DNA from 4 places in the Nocardioides sp. NBC_00368 genome. Region 2 is predicted to be linked to each of the others. Evidence: predicted binding sites of a transcription regulator. Region 2 holds the regulator's gene; each other region holds the start of a gene.
The links. Region 2 encodes LexA, which represses DNA repair genes until DNA is damaged. Its sites were predicted from a motif close to TCGAACANNTGTTCGA; they were not measured.

Region 1 (4,024 bases), 2.7 Mb from region 2:
AGCCCGAGGTGCTCCCATGCCGCCGGCGTCGCGACGCGGCCCCGTGGCGTACGGGCCAGGAAGCCGCTGCGTACGAGGAAGGGCTCGGCGACCTCCTCGACCGTCTCGCGCTCCTCCCCCACCGCGACGGCGAGGGTGGAGATGCCGACCGGACCGCCGCCGAAGCGGCGGCACAGGGCGTCGAGGACGGCCAGGTCGAGGCGGTCCAGACCGAGCGGATCGACCTCGTAGAGGTCGAGCGCCTTCTGGGCGACCTGCTGGGTGACCGTGCCGTCGGCCTTGACCTGGGCATAGTCGCGTACGCGGCGCAGCAGGCGGTTGGCGATGCGTGGGGTGCCCCGGGAGCGGCCGGCGATCTCGGCGGCGCCGTCGTCGCGGAGGGTGACGTCGAGCAGGCCCGCGGAGCGGCGCACGATCAGCTCGAGGTCTTGTGGGTCGTAGAGCTCCAGATGACCGGTGAACCCGAACCTGTCCCGCAGCGGGCCCGGGAGGAGGCCGGCCCGGGTGGTCGCGCCGACCAGCGTGAACGGCGGCAGGTCGATCGGGATCGCGGTCGCACCCGGGCCCTTGCCGATGACGACGTCGACCCGGAAGTCCTCCATCGCCAGGTAGAGCATCTCCTCGGCGGGGCGGCTCATCCGGTGGATCTCGTCGACGAAGAGCACCTCGCCCTCGTTGAGCCCGCTCAGGATGGCGGCGAGGTCGCCGGCGTGGGTGATCGCGGGGCCGGAGGTGATCCGCAGCGGCGCCGACATCTCGGCGGCGATGATCATCGCGAGGGTGGTCTTGCCGAGGCCAGGAGGCCCGGACAGGAGTACGTGGTCAGGTGCTCGCTCACGCTGCCGAGCCGCCTCCAGGACGAGACTGAGCTGCTCGCGGACGCGTTGCTGGCCGATCAGCTCGTCGAGGCTCTTGGGGCGCAGCGCGGCCTCGACCGCCCGGTCGTCCCCGTCGGCCTCGGCGATGGTGAGCGAGGAGCTGTACCCATCAAAGCGGGAGTCCTCCTCGGCTGCGGTCAGGTCGTCCTCGTGCATGGGTCCTTATGCCTTCGAAAGGGTGCGCAGGGCGGCCCGCAGCAACAGCGAGATGTTGGCCTGGTCGCCGGCCTCGGGCTCGATCGCGGTGACCGCCTTGTCGGCGTCGCGGGCGTTGTAGCCCAGGCCGATGAGGGCCTCGGTGACCTGGTCGCGCCACGGCGCCGCGCCCGACTGGACGGCCGCGGGGGCCGAGGCGGTGCCCGTGGGCGCGCCGATCCGGTCCTTGAGCTCCAGGATCACCCGCTGGGCGCCCTTCTGACCGATGCCGGGGACCTTGGTCAGCGTCTTGGCGTCCTCGGTCGAGATGGCCAGCCGGATGCCGTCGGGCGAGAGGACCGCGAGCATCGCCTGGGCGAGCTTCGGGCCGACGCCGGAGGCGGTCTGGAGAAGCTCGAAGAGCGTGCGCTCGTCGGTGTCGGTGAACCCGAAGAGGGTCAGCGAGTCCTCGCGCACGACCAGGCTCGTCGGTAGGTGCGCCTCCTCGCCGGTGCGGAGCGTCGCCAGGGTGTTGGGCGTGCAGAGCAGCTCGATACCGATGCCGCCGACCTCGACGACGGCGGTGGAGAGACTGACGGCGGCGACCTTGCCGCGCACGGACGCGATCATCTACGGGACCCTTCTGTTGAGCACATCTGTTGAGCGCTTCCCGGCCGCGGCCACCGCGGCTTCGATGCGGTTCTGGGCGCCTCCGCGCCACTGGTGGGTGATGGCCAGCGCGAGCGCATCGGCGGCGTCGGCGGGCTTCGGCGGGGTCGGGAGCCGCAAGATCCGGGTCACCATCGCGGTCACCTGGGCCTTGTCGGCGCGGCCGTTGCCGGAGACGGCGGCCTTGACCTCGGACGGGGTGTGCAGGGCGACCGGGAGACCACGCCGGGCGGCACAGACCATGGCCAGACCGCTGGCCTGTGCCGTACCCATGATCGTGGAGACGTTCGAGCGCGCGAAGATCCGCTCGATCGCGACCGCATCGGGCCGGTGCTCCTCGATCCAGGCGTCGATCCCCTTCTCGATGCTCACCAGCCGCTCCCAGACGGGAAGGTCCGAGGAGGTGCGGATCACGCCGACGTCCACCATCGACAGCGGGCGGCCCAGCGAGCCGTCGACCACGCCCATCCCGCACCGGGTCAGGCCGGGGTCGATCCCAAGCACGCGCACTGGAGCACCTCTTCCACAACGACCGAGCTGGCCGGGTGTCGAACGTCTGTTCGCAGACTACCGGTCGGCTGCTGCCTCCGGGCTCGCGACACCCTCATCCAAGAGGATGCAACGTGCTCGGAGGTCCCGAGGTCGAGGCCTTCGTGCTCACAGGGTGTCGGTGCGTCGCTCCTCGACGGTCTCCGTACCGTCGGCGTGCCTCCGCCGCGCGACCGTGCGTGAGCGACCGCCGGTGTTCAGGGTCACTGCGGTCAGGATCAGCACCACGGCTCCGACAGCGGCCAGGATCCAGCCGATCAGGGTCAGATCGACCCCGCTGACCGAGACGTGCACAGCCAACGCCAGGACAAGTCCGACGACGAGCAGAATCGCTCCTACGCCGTATCCCATCGTGTACTCCTTCCGGTGCGAACCGGCCCTCGTGGCGGTTCGTGACCTTCCGGGTACCCAGCATCCGGTCCGAGAATGAGCCGTACGGCCCAGCTCGCAGCTCGACCAGCGCAGCGATCAGGCGTCGACGGTCTCCATGACCTCGTCGGGGACGTCGGCGTTGGAGAAGACGTTCTGCACGTCGTCGAGGTCGTCGACGGCGTCGATGAGCTTGAAGACCTTCTCGGCCGACGAGGCGTCGGCGACCGGGATGTCCATGCTCGCGACGAACTGGACCTCGGCGGAGTCGTAGTCGATCCCCGCGTCCTGGAGCGCGGTGCGGACCGCGACCACGTCGGAGGGGTCGGAGACGATCTCGAAGGACTCACCGAGGTCGTTGACGTCCTCGGCACCCGCGTCGAGGGTGGCCTCGAGCAGATCGTCCTCGGTGACCGTCTTCCCCTCCTGCGCCTTGGCCACCACGACGACGCCCTTGCGGTCGAAGAGGCGCGAGACCGAGCCCGGGTCGGCCATGGTGCCGCCGTTGCGGGTGACCGCGGTGCGGACCTCCATGGCCGCCCGGTTGCGGTTGTCGGTCAGACACTCGATGAGGAGAGCGACCCCCTGGGGGCCGTAGACCTCGTACATGATCGTGTCGTAGCTGACGCCGCCGCCGTCGAGCCCACCGCCGCGCTTGACCGCGCGGTCGATGTTGTCGTTGGGGACCGACTGCTTCTTGGCCTTCTGGATGGCGTCGTAGAGCGTCGGGTTTCCGGCCGGGTCGGGACCGCCGGTCTTGGCCGCGATCTCGATCGTCTTGATGAGCTTGGCGAAGAGCTTGCCGCGCTTGGCGTCGATCGCCGCCTTCTTGTGCTTGGTCGTTGCCCACTTTGAGTGGCCGCTCATCGTTGAACCGTCCTTTGCCCCACGTCGTCGTCTCTGCTTGTCGAGCCGCCACCGGCTCCGTTGTCTTTTCGGGTCACAGGGCAGCAGACCCCCATCTTAACTACGTGGCGTGCCGCACCGTCAGCAGCAGGTGTCCAGGAACAGCCGGTGCAGCCGGTCGTCGGCGTTGACCTCGGGGTGGAAGCTGGTGGCCATCAGCTGGTTCTGACGTACGGCGACGGGGTGACCCTCGACGCTCGCCAGCACCTCGACACCGTCGCCGATCTCCTCGACCCAGGGCGCCCGGATGAAGACGCCGTGGACCGTGCCGTCGAGGCCGGTGACCTCCAGGTCGGTCTCGAACGACTCGGTCTGCCGCCCGAAGGCGTTGCGCCGCACCGTCATGTCGAGCCCGCCGATGGTCTCCTGGCCTTCCGCCCCGTCGAGGAGGCGGTCGGCCAGGAGCACCATGCCCGCACAGGTGCCGAGTGCCGACATCCCGGTGCGGACCCGCTCGCGGAGCGGGTCGAGAAGCTCGAACGTACGAGCCAGGCGCCACATCGCCGTCGACTCGCCGC
Region 2 (4,024 bases):
CGTTCCACAGGTTCGTCAGCGCGATGGTCGCGTCGGGCCGGCCGGCGACGTGCCGACCCGGCACGACCTGGCGGGCGCCGCGGACCGACTGGTTGCGCTTGACCTTCTTGGCCTCGGCGAGAGCCTCCCGGGCCTCCTCCTCGGTCACCGGCTGCGCGGCGCTGGTGTCACCGCCGGTCCGCACCGAGCTCGCCGGGGTCGACCCGGTTGCGGGCATGGTGGCGGCGAAGGTGGCCACTACCATCCCTGCGATCAAGACGAAGGAGCGTTGTTTGCGGTTGATCCGGCGGGCAATGTTTCGCATGAGATACCAGACGTTCGGGAAGGCAGACCAGGGCAGTCTAAGGGCACAACGACTCGGCCACACCAGTGAAACGCCTAGACGGGCTCGGTGACGTGATGGAGCCGGTTGCTCCCGGTCGCGGTGGCGTACGACCTGGCCCAGGTGGCCGTGGTCCTGGCGTCCTTGCGTTCGACGATGACGTACCAGTCCATCTGGGCCCGGTTGCGGGTCACGTCGAGGACCGAGAAGCCGTGGTCGTCGAAGTTGAGGTAGCGGACGTGGCGGTTGGCGGTCCTGATGATGTTCTCGACCGTCACGCTCACCGTGCGGCGCGGAGCGCCGAGGATGTCCTTGAGGTTGTTCGAGGTCACCGAGGTGGCGACGAACTCGACGCCGGCGGTCCTGCCGAGCGGGTAGACGGCGGAGTCGTACGGCAGGTCGCAGGCCCACGCCGAGTGGATGTCGCCGGTGACGAAGACCGTGTCCGTGATCGCGTTGTTGCGGATGTGCTCGAAGAGCTCGGTGCGGTCCGCGGTGTAGCCGTCCCACTGGTCGACGTTGTAGGCGATGCCGTTGTCGGGGAGTAGCCCGGTGACGTCGTTGACCGGGCTGACCAGGCTCTTCGGGAGGGCCGCGAACGTGACCGGCGCGATCATGACGGGGTTGCCGACGATCTTCCACCGGGCGTCGGTGAGCAGCCCCTCCTTGAGCCATTCCAGCTGCTCGTCGCCGGTGATCGTACGGTCGGGGTCGTCGACGCCGGCCAGATCGGTTCGGGCGACCTGCTCGGAGCGGTAGGAGCGCAGGTCGAGCATGCTCAGCTCGAGCAGGGTGCCGAACCTCAGCCGCCGGTAGATGCGGTCGTGGAGGTGGCCACCGGTCTCGACGACGGCAGTGCCGTCGACACGTAGCGGCATCCACTCGTCGTAGGCCTGGTTGGCGTTGGTCTTGCGCTCGATCCAGTCGTACTCGCCGGGCTCGTTGTTCTCCGCACCCAGCAGCCAGGCGTCGTTGGCCGACTCGTGGTCGTCCCAGGTCACGATCCACGGCAGGTGTGCGTGGGCGTCGGCGAGGTCGGCGTCGCGCTTGTACTGCGCGTGCCGGATCCGGTAGTCGGCCAGGGTGTGCATCTCGTGGGCCGGCTCGTGCGGGCGGATGTCCTCGTTGGCCATGCCGTAGCCGTACTCACCGGGACCGTACTCGTAGAGGTAGTCGCCCAGATGGAGGATCGCGTGCAGGTCGTCACGCCCGGCGAGGTGGCGGTAGGCGGCGAACCAGCCGGCCTGCAGGTTGGAGCAGGAGACCACCCCGAAACGTACGTTGTCCGGGGTCGCGTCCGCGGCCGGAGCGGTGCGGGTGCGACCGACGCGGCTGGTCCGGCCGTTGTAGGTGAAGCGGTAGAAGTACCAGCTCTCGGGGGAGAGGCCGGTGACGTCGAGCTTCACGGTGTGGTCGCGCTCGGGTCCGGTCTGGTGGGAGCCCTTCGCGATGACCCGGCTGAAATCCGCGGTCGGCGAAACCTCCCAGCGGACCAGGATCTCCTCGCCCAGGCCGGACCCCGGAGTCGCCTCGGCGGTGGGCGTGATCCGGGTCCAGATGACCACACGATCCGGGAGTGGGTCGCCGGAGGCGACGCCGTGCTGGAAGTGGTTGAGTGTGGTTCCCGCCGCCTCGGCGGGCGCCGGCAGGGCCACGACCCCGGCTCCTGCGGCGGTGGCCAGCCCGGCGGCGATGAGGGTGCGGCGGTCGATCTGCGTCTGGGGCGTGCTGCTCTGGGTCACGCCGTATGGAACGACGCAGCCGCCGGCCCTGTCATGGGCCGGCGGCTGGATTTCACGCAGTGTTCCCGGACTGGTTCCGAGAGGTGTGGCGGAGGACTCAGAGGCTGCGCAGGACCGCCGTCACCTTGCCGAGGATCGTCGCGTGGGTGCCGTCGATCGGCTCGTACGCCGCGTTGTGCGGCAGCAGCCAGACCTTGCCGTCCTTGCGGGAGAGCGTCTTGACCGTCGCCTCGCCGTCGATCAGCGCGGCCACGATCTCGCCGTTCTCCGCGGTCGGCTGCTGGCGCACGACCACGAAGTCGCCGTCGCAGATCGCCGCGTCGACCATCGAGTCACCGGAGACCGAGAGCAGGAAGAGGTCGCCGTTGCCGACCAGCTGCTTGGGCAGCGGGAAGACGTCCTCGACGCTCTGCTGGCTCGAGGTCTCCTCGGCCAGGATCGGGCCACCGGCCGCGATCCGACCGACCAGGGGAACCATGGCGGCGTCGGGGTTGGGGTTGACGACGGCCTCGGCCGCGATCGCCGGCTCGGTCTCCTCGCCGGACATGGCCTTGCGGTGGGCCATCACCTCGGGGAGGAAGACCTCGAGGGCACGGGGTCGCTTCGGGTCCTTGCGGATCAGACCACGCTGCTCCAGCGCGCGCAGCTGGTGGGCGACGCTGCTGGTGCTGGTCAGCCCGACGGCGGCGCCGATCTCGCGCATGCTGGGCGGGTAGCCGCGCTGCTCGATGCTGTCGCGCAGGTGAGCGAGGATGCGCTGCTGACGCGGCGTGAGCCCGGTCGCGTCCGGCGGCCCGTCGGGCAGCTCGCGGACGCGGCTCTTCTTCGAACCGCCTGATCCGGTGCCTGTCTTCTGCGTGGTCATGTCATCACATTAGTCCCTCTGGCACCACGACATCAAACATCTGTTCGATCTCGTTCGAAGTGCGTGTCGGCGTTCGAAAATTCTTGGCGTCGCTACTTGCGTTGTTCGAACACGTGATCTACCTTCGAACATGTGCTCGATCGAACACGTGATCGAGAGACTTGTGAACTGGAGGCCGTGATGAGTGCAACCGTCTATGTGCTGCCCGTAGCCGAGCCGCCCCGGCCCGTGCGGGAGGTGCGTCGCTCGACGGTGCGGCTCACCCGTCGTGGGCGGATCGTCGTGTTCGCCTTCGCGCTCGTCGTGCTCTTCGCGATCGCGTTCGTCGGGGCGCGAGTGGCCTTCGCGGTGGACGGTGATGCCGACAAAAGCCCCGCCCCCGCCGCCCACACGATGGTCGTCGGTGATGGCGACACGCTCTGGGACATCTCCGCGGAAGCGGTCGCCGGGACCGACGCTTCGATTCGGGAGATGGAGCAGAGGATCAAAGAGCTCAACAGTCTCGAGTCCTCGATGCTCGTGTCCGGGCAGACCCTGATCGTTCCGACCGCGCCGTAGAGGCGCCGACAGATGTCCGGCTGCTCCTTCGACCCTGGCGGCCGGCAACCGGGGAAAAAGTGAGAGTGCTGCAGACGATGGGAAGCGTCTGCAGCACTCTCGCTGTCCTGGCGGTCGTCGTCAGTGACGCCCGCGGTAGGGGGTGTCCGGCTCGGGTGGCGGCCACTGCTTGTTGCGGGTGGTGTGACGCGGTGGCCACTCGTCGTCCGGCTGGGCGGCCGGCGGTTCCTGGGGCTGCCGCTGGGTGGGCATCGCCTGCGTCGCTGCGGGATCCTGGGTCAGCCGAGCCCTCGAGCCGGTCTGGCCGTAGCTGGTCGGAGCCTGGTAGGCGCCGGACTGATACTGGGACGAGCCGGCCTGCTGGGTGGGGTAGCTGTCCGTGCCGTAGCCCTGAGAGCCGTACGCCGGGGAGCTCGTCGGCGTGGAAGCCGGGGTCGGCGGGCTCGTGTAGTAGGGCGGGGTGCTCGGCGGTGTCGGCGTCGGGGGCTGGTAGCTCGGCGTGCCGTAGGCCGACCGGCTCCCGGTGGTGCCGAAGTC
Region 3 (4,024 bases), 1.3 Mb from region 2:
GCGCCAGGCGCCGAACCGCTGCTCGAGGTAGGCGGTCAACCCCGCCCAGGCAGGTACGTCACGCAGCTCCTGGCCCGCGGCGACGAACGGGTGCGCCGCGACCAGCCGGAGGCGCTCGTCCTTGAACGTCTTGCGCAGCCGCTTGTGGAGGGTCTCGCGGGACCTGAACCGCTCCGCGACCGCGGACGGCAGCGCCGAGGGCTCCCAGGGCACCTCGAAGTAGTGCTGGCGCAGCACCTCCCAGTCCTCGCTGAACCGGGCCACGTAGTCGGTCCACAGCCGGCCCGTGCCGGGCGCCAGCTCGTCGAAGGCCGCCAGCTGGGCGCCGCGGGTGCCGCCCGGCACCGTGACCGAGGTCTTGTCGGCGAACCGGTGCTCGCGGACCACGTCCATCGGCACCAGCTCGAGCTCACGCTCCGCGGGCCGCCCGGACTTGCGGAACAGGTCGCGCATCACCGCGGGCAGCAGCGTCGAGGTCGCCGAGGCGTCCCAGGTGAACCCCTCCTCGCGCACCGGCACCAGGGCGCCGCCGAGCTGTCCGGAGGCCTCGAGCAGGGTCACCGAGTGGCCGAGCTTGGCCAGCCTGGCGGCGCTGGCCATCCCGGCGTACCCGCCCCCGAGGACGACGATGCTCGTCACTGGACCGGGTAGGGCAAGGTGTCACCGCCGGAGGGCCCGTCCGGTGGGGCGCCGCGTCGTCCGCGTCGGGTCAGCTTGCGCCAGCCACCGCGAACGGCCCGGACGATGAGATAGACCAGCACCAGCCCGGCCACCAACAGCACCGCGGCGACGCCCGCCGCGGCCAGCGGGTGCTCGGTGGCGAACCAGACCACACCGAGGACGAGGCCGTCCTCGACCACGCTGACCACCGAGTTGGAGACCGGCTCGGGGGAGGTGTTGACCGCCAGCCGCTCGCTGGCCTTGACCAGATGGGACATGAGCGCCGTCGTGCCGCCCACCACGCCGCCGACGGCCTCGTTGAGCGAGTCGGCCTCACCGGCGAGCAGGACGCCGATCACCGCGCCGATGGTGGGTCGGATCACCGTGGAGATCGAGTCCCAGGTCGAGTCGACGTAGGGCACCTTGTCGGCGACGAACTCGATCGCGTACATCAGCCCCGCGGCGGCCAGCACCGGCCACGTGCCGAGCACGTCCGGGATCGCCTCGGCCCCCGTCGTACGCTGCACGACGCCGAGCACCAGCACGACCAGGTAGGCGTTGATGCCACTGGCCCACCCACTGGAGAAGGTCAGCGCTAGAGATTCCATGAGGACATCTTGGCCTACGCCACCGACATCCGAGCCTGCGACCGCGCGAGGAACGAGCGCGGTCGCAACGGGAGGAGGTCGAGCGAGCGCAGCGACTGAGCTTGCGAAGCCGCGAAGCGTGTCGAGACCGAGTCGCGTCGGCCCGAGACCGAGCGCACGCGATCCGTATTTACCTACGTTGCACCCCGTACGGCAGAATGGGCTGATCAACGGAGACTGAACCCCCACGTCGCAAGGAGACCGGATGACCATGACGACACCCGACGAGAACGAAGGTGTGGTCGTGAGCGAGGGCCCGGAGGTCGCTTTCGAGGTGGCAGCGCTCGCTGCCGAGCCCGTACCGCGCGAGATGACGTGGGCGATCCGGCTGATCATCGGCCTGATCGCCTTCAGCGCGGTCGTGGTCGTGGTGATGGTGCTGCGCTCCGACGACCTCGTGCGCGCCTGGGCGGAGGGCAACCCCTCGGCCAAGCGCATCCTGGAGACCGAGGGCCTCGACGCCCTGATCAACCCGCCGACCGACAACCGGGTCAGCGCGCCGGCCTTCATCGCCCCCGCGATCACGCTGTTCGGGGTGATGGCCATCATGATGGGGGTGCTCGCGGTCTTCCTCCGCAACGGCTTCGAGTGGGCCCGGATCACGATCACGTTCCTGGTGTTCATCTCCGCGGTCGCCAGCATCGGCGGCATCCTGACCGGCCCGCCGGTGATCATCAGCGTGCTCACCGGGATCGCGATCGTCATCGCCGCCGGGCTGCTGGCGGTCATGTGGCTACCCGCGAACACCCGCTACATCCACCCGCCGCACCGGATCCGCGGCGCCGTCGCCGACGACTGAGCGGCCACCGGCACCACCTCGACACGCCCCGTCACCGAAACGTCTTGTGACTGTCGGTGGCGGGGTGTAGTTTGATCCCGTGTTCGAACAAATGTTCGAACAACCAGGCTCTGGCGGGCGTCGTCCTCGACCCCCGACGCCCGCCGGAGCCGTCCACTGCGGGGTCGACCTTGAGCGAGAAGGACGACCCGATGCATCTGCTGCCGGCGACGACTCACAGCTACCTCTTCCGCGCCACCGAGTCTCTCTCGGAGGCCATCGCGGCCGACGACGTGCCGAGCAGGTACGCCATGGCGCATGTCGCCGCCCTCCAGGCCGCCGCAGCGCTGATCGCCGCCCGCACCGATCCGGTCGAGGCCGCGACCCGGGCCGGCCGCCGTCGTCCCTGGAACGCCTGGGTCCGTCTCAAGAAGGTCGCGCCCGAGCTCTCCGTGTGGGCGGAATACTTCGCCGCGGGCGCCGCCAAGCGCGCCGCCGCGGAGGCCGGCTCCATCCGAGCGGTCACCGCCGAGGAGGCCGATGAGCAGGTGCGCGACGCCGACCGCTTCCTCGCTGTGGTCGAGGAGTCCCTCGGGCTGATGGCCCACACCTCCCAGGTCACCCGCCTGCGTCACGACCGCCTCGTGGGCTGATTCAGGTGAGGTGGGATCAGGGCCTACGCTTGGCCCCATGGCAGCTGGCTCCGCATCAACCAGTCGTCGGGCAGGCGCCCGGACCGTCGCCGTCTGGGACGCGCTCGACCCGGTCCTGGCCTCCGGCTCGCTCGACGTCCTCGACATCGGCGGAGGCACCGGAACCTCAGCCGTACGCATCGCCGGGCTCGGTCACCGGGTCACCGTCGTCGACCCCAGCCCGGACGCGCTGGCAGCCCTCGACCGCCGTGCCCGCGAGGCCGGCGTCACCGTCGACGCACGCCAGGGTGACCTGGCCGCCCTCTCCGACGTCGCCGACCCGGGCGGTGCCGACCTGGTGCTCTGCCACGGCGTCCTCGAGGTCGTCCCCGACCCGGAGGACGCACTGGCGGGGATCCGCGAGGTGCTCCGCCCCGGCGGCACCCTCAGCCTGCTGGTCTCCCAGCGCACCGCCGCCGTCCTCTCGCGTGCCCTGGCCGGCCACTTCGCTCAGGCCGCCGAGCTGCTCGACGACACCGCGCCGCAGGGCCGCTCCGGTCGCCGGTTCGCTCTCGACGAGGTCACCCGGCTGCTGGACGCGGCGGGCTTCGAGGTCACGGACGTCCGTGGCGTACGTGTCTTCGTCGATCATGTTCCGGGGTCGCTGCTCGATGTCGAGCCTGGTGCGACCAATGCGCTGGTCGATCTCGAGCAGGCCGTCTCCACGCGGCCGGACTACCTGCCGTTCGCGTCGCAGGTGCATTTGCTCGCTTCGCTTCGCTGAGGGCTCGCTTCGCTTCGCATTCGGCTCGCTTCGCTTCGCTGACGGCTCGCTTCGCTTCGCCCACGGGCGCCGACGCGGCGCAAAGGTCCCACCTCCGCTAGCGCTCCGGCGTGACATTTGCGCCGAGTCAGCGCTGGTCCGCGTCCTCGGAGGATCGGGGTGACCTCCTCCGCTGGCGCTCCGGAGGTCACCCCGATCCTCCATGTCGACATGGACGCCTTCTTCGTCTCGGTGGCGATCCGGCACCAGCCCGACCTCTGGGACCAGCCGGTGGTGGTGGGCGGGCATGCGCGAGGCGTGGTGACCTGCGCCAACTACCCGGCGCGGGCCTACGGCATACGTGCCGCGATGCCCGGCTCGATGGCGAGGCGCCTGTGCCCGCAGCTCGTCTCGGTCCGTCTCGACTTCGGGGAGGTCGCCGAGGTCTCCAAGCAGGTCCGCGAGATCTTCCGCCGCGCCACCCCGCTGGTGGAGGTGGTGAGCGTCGACGAGGCGTTCCTCGACGTCAGCGGGGCGACCAGGC
Region 4 (4,024 bases), 3.1 Mb from region 2:
GTTGACCTCGATGACCCAGAAGGTCACGGGTGTCTTGCCATCGATGTCGGGCCCGTAGTTCTCCGTCACCCACTCGGGTGTGGGCTCGCCGTCGACGGCGTACCAACGGTGCACGTGCTCGGCGTTGAGCCAGCGGATCAGGTGCGGAAGGTCCCCGCGGGTCATCGGCCGCAGCGCCACCACCGGCATCGGATCGGAGGAGAACTCCTTCACCTCCCCCGAGAGGTCCACGGCGTACGCAGGCCGTCCGGCGATCCTCGTCGCCGCCGAGGCCCAGCTCTCCCCCGGGCGCGTCACCCCGCCGAGACGTTGTGTCCCGGTGTGGACGGCGACCGGTGTGAACATGACCTCAGGCTAGCGCCGAGGGGTCAGTGGGCCTGACCGCCACGGCGGTCAACCAGCGGCGGCTGGGAGGACCAGGGGAAGTCGATCCAGCGGTCGGTCTTCTTGTAGACGTAGTCGGCGTTGATCACCGTCCACGGCTTCTCGAAGATCACCGCGGTGCGAGCCTCGGCCACGTGGCCCTCGCAGAAGTCGTGCACGATCTCCAGGGTCTTGCCGGTGTCGGCGACATCGTCGGCGATGAGCACCTTCATGCCGGTCAGGTCGACCGCGGCCGGGGTCGGCGGGAGCATGATCGGGACGTCGAGACGCTCGTTGACGCCGGTGTAGAACTCCACGTTGACGGCGGACAGGTTCTTCACGTCGAGGGCGTAGCCCAGGCCCATCCCGAGGGCCAGGCCACCGCGGGCGATGGAGAGCACGATGTCGGGCTCGTAGCCGCTGTCGACCACCTTCTGGGCGATCTCGCGCACCGCGGTGCCGAAGAGTTCGTAGGTCAGGATCTCGCGCTCTTGCTGCTCACTCACAGATCGGATTCTGACACGAGACCACCAGCGTCATCTTCATCGGCGAGAGCGAGCTCCTCGCGAACGATGCCGTAGGCCACACCGGCGCCGTATCCCTTGCGGGCGAGCATCCCGACCAGGCGCCGGGTCTTGGTCTGGTCGTCGAAGCGCTCCAGCGAGCGCAGCTTGCGCCGGACCATCCGCCGGCCGGCCTCACGCTCGTCGTTCGGGTCGATCTCGTCGAGCGCCTCACGGGCCACGTCGTCATCGATCCCCTTGCGGCGGAGCTCCTGGGCGAGCGCCCGGCGCGCCAGGCCCTTTCCGGGCTGCCGGCTGGCGATCCAGGCCTTGGCGAAGGCCTCGTCGTCGATCAGGCCGACCTCTTCGAAGCGGTCCAGCAGCCGCGTCGCGAGGGCGGCCGGGACCTCCTTCTTCTCGAGCTTGTCGGCGAGCTCCTTGCGGCTGCGCGCCTGGCCCGTCAGGGCGTCGAGGAGGATCTTGCGGGCGATCGCCTCGTGGTCGGGCTCGGGATCGTTCTTGGGGTCCGCGGGGTCCGCGGGGCGGCTCTGTCGCCGACGCGACCGTGTTGGTGATCTCGACAGGCTCGATCCAACGCTCGATCCGTCGTCCGACGGGGGCGACGGTTCGGCCGAGGGGGCTTTGCCTGCCCAGGCCTCGACTCCGAGGGTGACGTCGCCCAGCCAGTCGGGCGCGGGTCGCTCGTCCACCCAGGGGTCCTGGGTGGACGAGCGGTCACGCTTGGACGAAGCCACGGGAGCTCAGGGGCCTAGAAGTCCTCGACACCGGCGGGCTCGGCCGCGGGCGTGGCCTCTGCCTCGACGGTCGGAACGACACCGAGCTTCTCCAGGATCCGCTTCTCCAGCTCGTTGGCCAGGTCGGGGTTGTCCTTGAGGAAGTTGCGGGAGTTCTCCTTGCCCTGGCCGAGCTGGTCGCCCTCGTAGGTGTACCAAGCGCCGGCCTTGCGGACCAGGCCCGCCTCGACACCGACGTCGATCAGGCCGCCCTCGCGGGAGATGCCCTTCCCGTACATGATGTCGAACTCGGCCTGCTTGAACGGCGGGGCCACCTTGTTCTTCACGACCTTGACGCGGGTGCGGTTGCCGACCATGTCGGTGCCGTCCTTGAGCGTCTCGATCCGGCGCACGTCGAGTCGCACCGAGGAGTAGAACTTCAGCGCGCGACCACCGGTCGTGGTCTCGGGCGAGCCGAACATCACGCCGATCTTCTCGCGCAGCTGGTTGATGAAGATCGCCGTCGTGCCCGAGTTGTTGAGCGCCGAGGTCATCTTCCGCAGCGCCTGGCTCATCAGTCGCGCCTGCAGACCGACGTGGCTGTCGCCCATCTCGCCCTCGATCTCGGCCCGCGGCACCAGCGCCGCGACGGAGTCGATGACGATCAGGTCGAGCGCACCCGAGCGGATCAGCATGTCGGCGATCTCCAGGGCCTGCTCACCGGAGTCGGGCTGGGAGACCAGCAGGGCGTCGGTGTCGACGCCGAGGTTCTTCGCGTATTCCGGGTCGAGGGCGTGCTCGGCGTCGATGAAGGCCACGATGCCACCGGCGCGCTGCGCGCTGGCGACCGAGTGGAGGGCCACCGTCGTCTTACCCGACGACTCCGGACCGTAGATCTCCACGACCCGGCCGCGAGGCAGACCACCCAGGCCCAGCGCCACGTCGAGCGCGATCGAGCCGGTCGGGATCACCTCCAGGGGAGCCCGGGTCTCGTCGCCCAGCCGCATGACCGAGCCCTTGCCGAACTGCCTTTCGATGTTGGCGAGAGCGGCATCCAATGCCTTCTCGCGATCACCTGCCGCCATGTTCTTTCCTTCCTGAGGAGCAGATTTCTTGCCCCTGCCTGCCGCTTGTCCACGTGTCTTCGTCGTCATCAAGGCAGACGCTAGACGGGACCACCGACAGTTTCTGAACGGGACCCTCCGGCACGGTGTTTCACGACCCCTCGCAAAGCACGAACCACGCTCCACCTGGAACCCACACTAGCCCGAACAAGCGTTCGATGTGAACACCTGTTCGGGCGTGTCGGGGCCGCCGGACCCTCAGTGGCCCTGCATCTCCATCTGCTCGGCGGGAGCCGGGTCGCTGCCGAGCTCGTCGGCGATGGAGACCGAGAGACCGCCGAGCATGAAGGTGAAGATCGCGGCCGCCAGGGCGCCGCTCGAGAACGCCGGGATGAAGCGACGGAAGCCCTGCTGGACCGGCTCGGCGCCGTGGTACTCGTGCGTCAGCGCGTGCCCCTTGCCCCGCTGCAGCAGGTAACGGTTGACCGGGAAAGCGGCCACGAAGGCGACCGTCAGCGCGATCATCATCCCGACCCAGAACACGACGTTGACCAGCCCGGCCTCCATCGCCCCCGGGATGAGTGCCATGACCAGGTTGTCGACCAGCTCCATGGTCGCGATCGAGAGCGTGTCGGCCGCGAGCACGACACTGAGCGCCGCGCCGAGGGCCAGGCCCGACTTCAGCAGCGGCAGGGTCGAGAGGGCGTAGCCGAAGAAGAACGCCAGGGTGACGGCCAGGGCGATCGTCCACCCCGCGCTGAGGCCGATCGCGGTGCCGATCATCAGGCCGGCGATCTCGCCGATCGCGCACCCGGTGAGGCAGTGCAGCGTCGCGCTGGCGGCCATCGCGTTCACGCCGCCCCCACCGTGGCCGCCGTGCCCGGAGTGTGCCGAGTGGTCGGCGTGCTCGGCGTGCTCGCCGTGACCCTCGTGCATCGAGTGCTCATGTCCGGCCTGCACGTGCTCGTCATGCGACTTCATGTCGCTCCCTTGCTCGATCGTTCGTCTGCCTACAGGCAATTCATACCCCATGGGGGTATACGGTCGCAAGCGATATCCACCCCGCACGCCCGCTTTGTCCAACCGCACGCGACTCCTTAGGGTGTGCGTTGTGTGGACGGCAGCACGACGACAGCGGACGACCCGGTCGGCCGCACGCACCGGTCTGCTGGCGGCGGTGCTGATCACGGTTGCCGGCCTGCTGGGCATGCATGCGCTGAGTCTGCACGGCACCCGCACCGACGGCGAGCACGCCACGCTGCGCCTGCCCGCCGCCCACGTGGGGCACACGCACGCCCTCGACCATGCCGACCACGGAGCCGCCGGCCACACCGGGCAGCCCGGCGACGACGGGCACACC

Region 1: a site for LexA is predicted at 2,231-2,246, ahead of ruvC (crossover junction endodeoxyribonuclease RuvC). Genes of this name have one in related genera too.
Region 3: a site for LexA is predicted at 2,190-2,205, ahead of OG984_RS10655 (SAV_6107 family HEPN domain-containing protein). Genes of this name have one in related genera too.
Region 4: a site for LexA is predicted at 2,868-2,883, ahead of recA (recombinase RecA). Genes of this name have one in related genera too.

Annotation. Positions count from the first base shown of each region.
Region 1 covers NZ_CP107970.1:840,033-844,056, reverse strand. The annotation lists gene ruvB (Holliday junction branch migration DNA helicase RuvB) at 1-1,034, opposite strand, end outside; gene ruvA (Holliday junction branch migration protein RuvA) at 1,041-1,643, opposite strand; gene ruvC (crossover junction endodeoxyribonuclease RuvC) at 1,644-2,192, opposite strand; gene OG984_RS03880 (DUF6458 family protein) at 2,340-2,582, opposite strand; gene OG984_RS03875 (YebC/PmpR family DNA-binding transcriptional regulator) at 2,700-3,467, opposite strand; gene pdxT (pyridoxal 5'-phosphate synthase glutaminase subunit PdxT) at 3,588-4,024, opposite strand, start outside.
Region 2 covers NZ_CP107970.1:3,522,699-3,526,722, reverse strand. The annotation lists gene OG984_RS16785 (MXAN_6640 family putative metalloprotease) at 1-304, opposite strand, end outside; gene OG984_RS16780 (alkaline phosphatase D family protein) at 379-2,064, opposite strand; gene lexA (transcriptional repressor LexA) at 2,162-2,929, opposite strand; gene OG984_RS16770 (LysM peptidoglycan-binding domain-containing protein) at 3,110-3,487, shown strand; gene OG984_RS16765 (hypothetical protein) at 3,608-4,024, opposite strand, start outside.
Region 3 covers NZ_CP107970.1:2,239,108-2,243,131, reverse strand. The annotation lists gene OG984_RS10670 (phytoene desaturase family protein) at 1-639, opposite strand, end outside; gene OG984_RS10665 (DUF4126 domain-containing protein) at 636-1,268, opposite strand; gene OG984_RS10660 (hypothetical protein) at 1,513-2,106, shown strand; gene OG984_RS10655 (SAV_6107 family HEPN domain-containing protein) at 2,277-2,738, shown strand; gene OG984_RS10650 (methyltransferase domain-containing protein) at 2,776-3,501, shown strand; gene dinB (DNA polymerase IV) at 3,661-4,024, shown strand, end outside.
Region 4 covers NZ_CP107970.1:441,734-445,757, reverse strand. The annotation lists gene OG984_RS02105 (GNAT family N-acetyltransferase) at 1-345, opposite strand, end outside; gene OG984_RS02100 (phosphoribosyltransferase) at 369-869, opposite strand; gene OG984_RS02095 (regulatory protein RecX) at 866-1,576, opposite strand; gene recA (recombinase RecA) at 1,636-2,685, opposite strand; gene OG984_RS02085 (DUF4396 domain-containing protein) at 2,923-3,645, opposite strand; gene OG984_RS02080 (DUF6153 family protein) at 3,776-4,024, shown strand, end outside.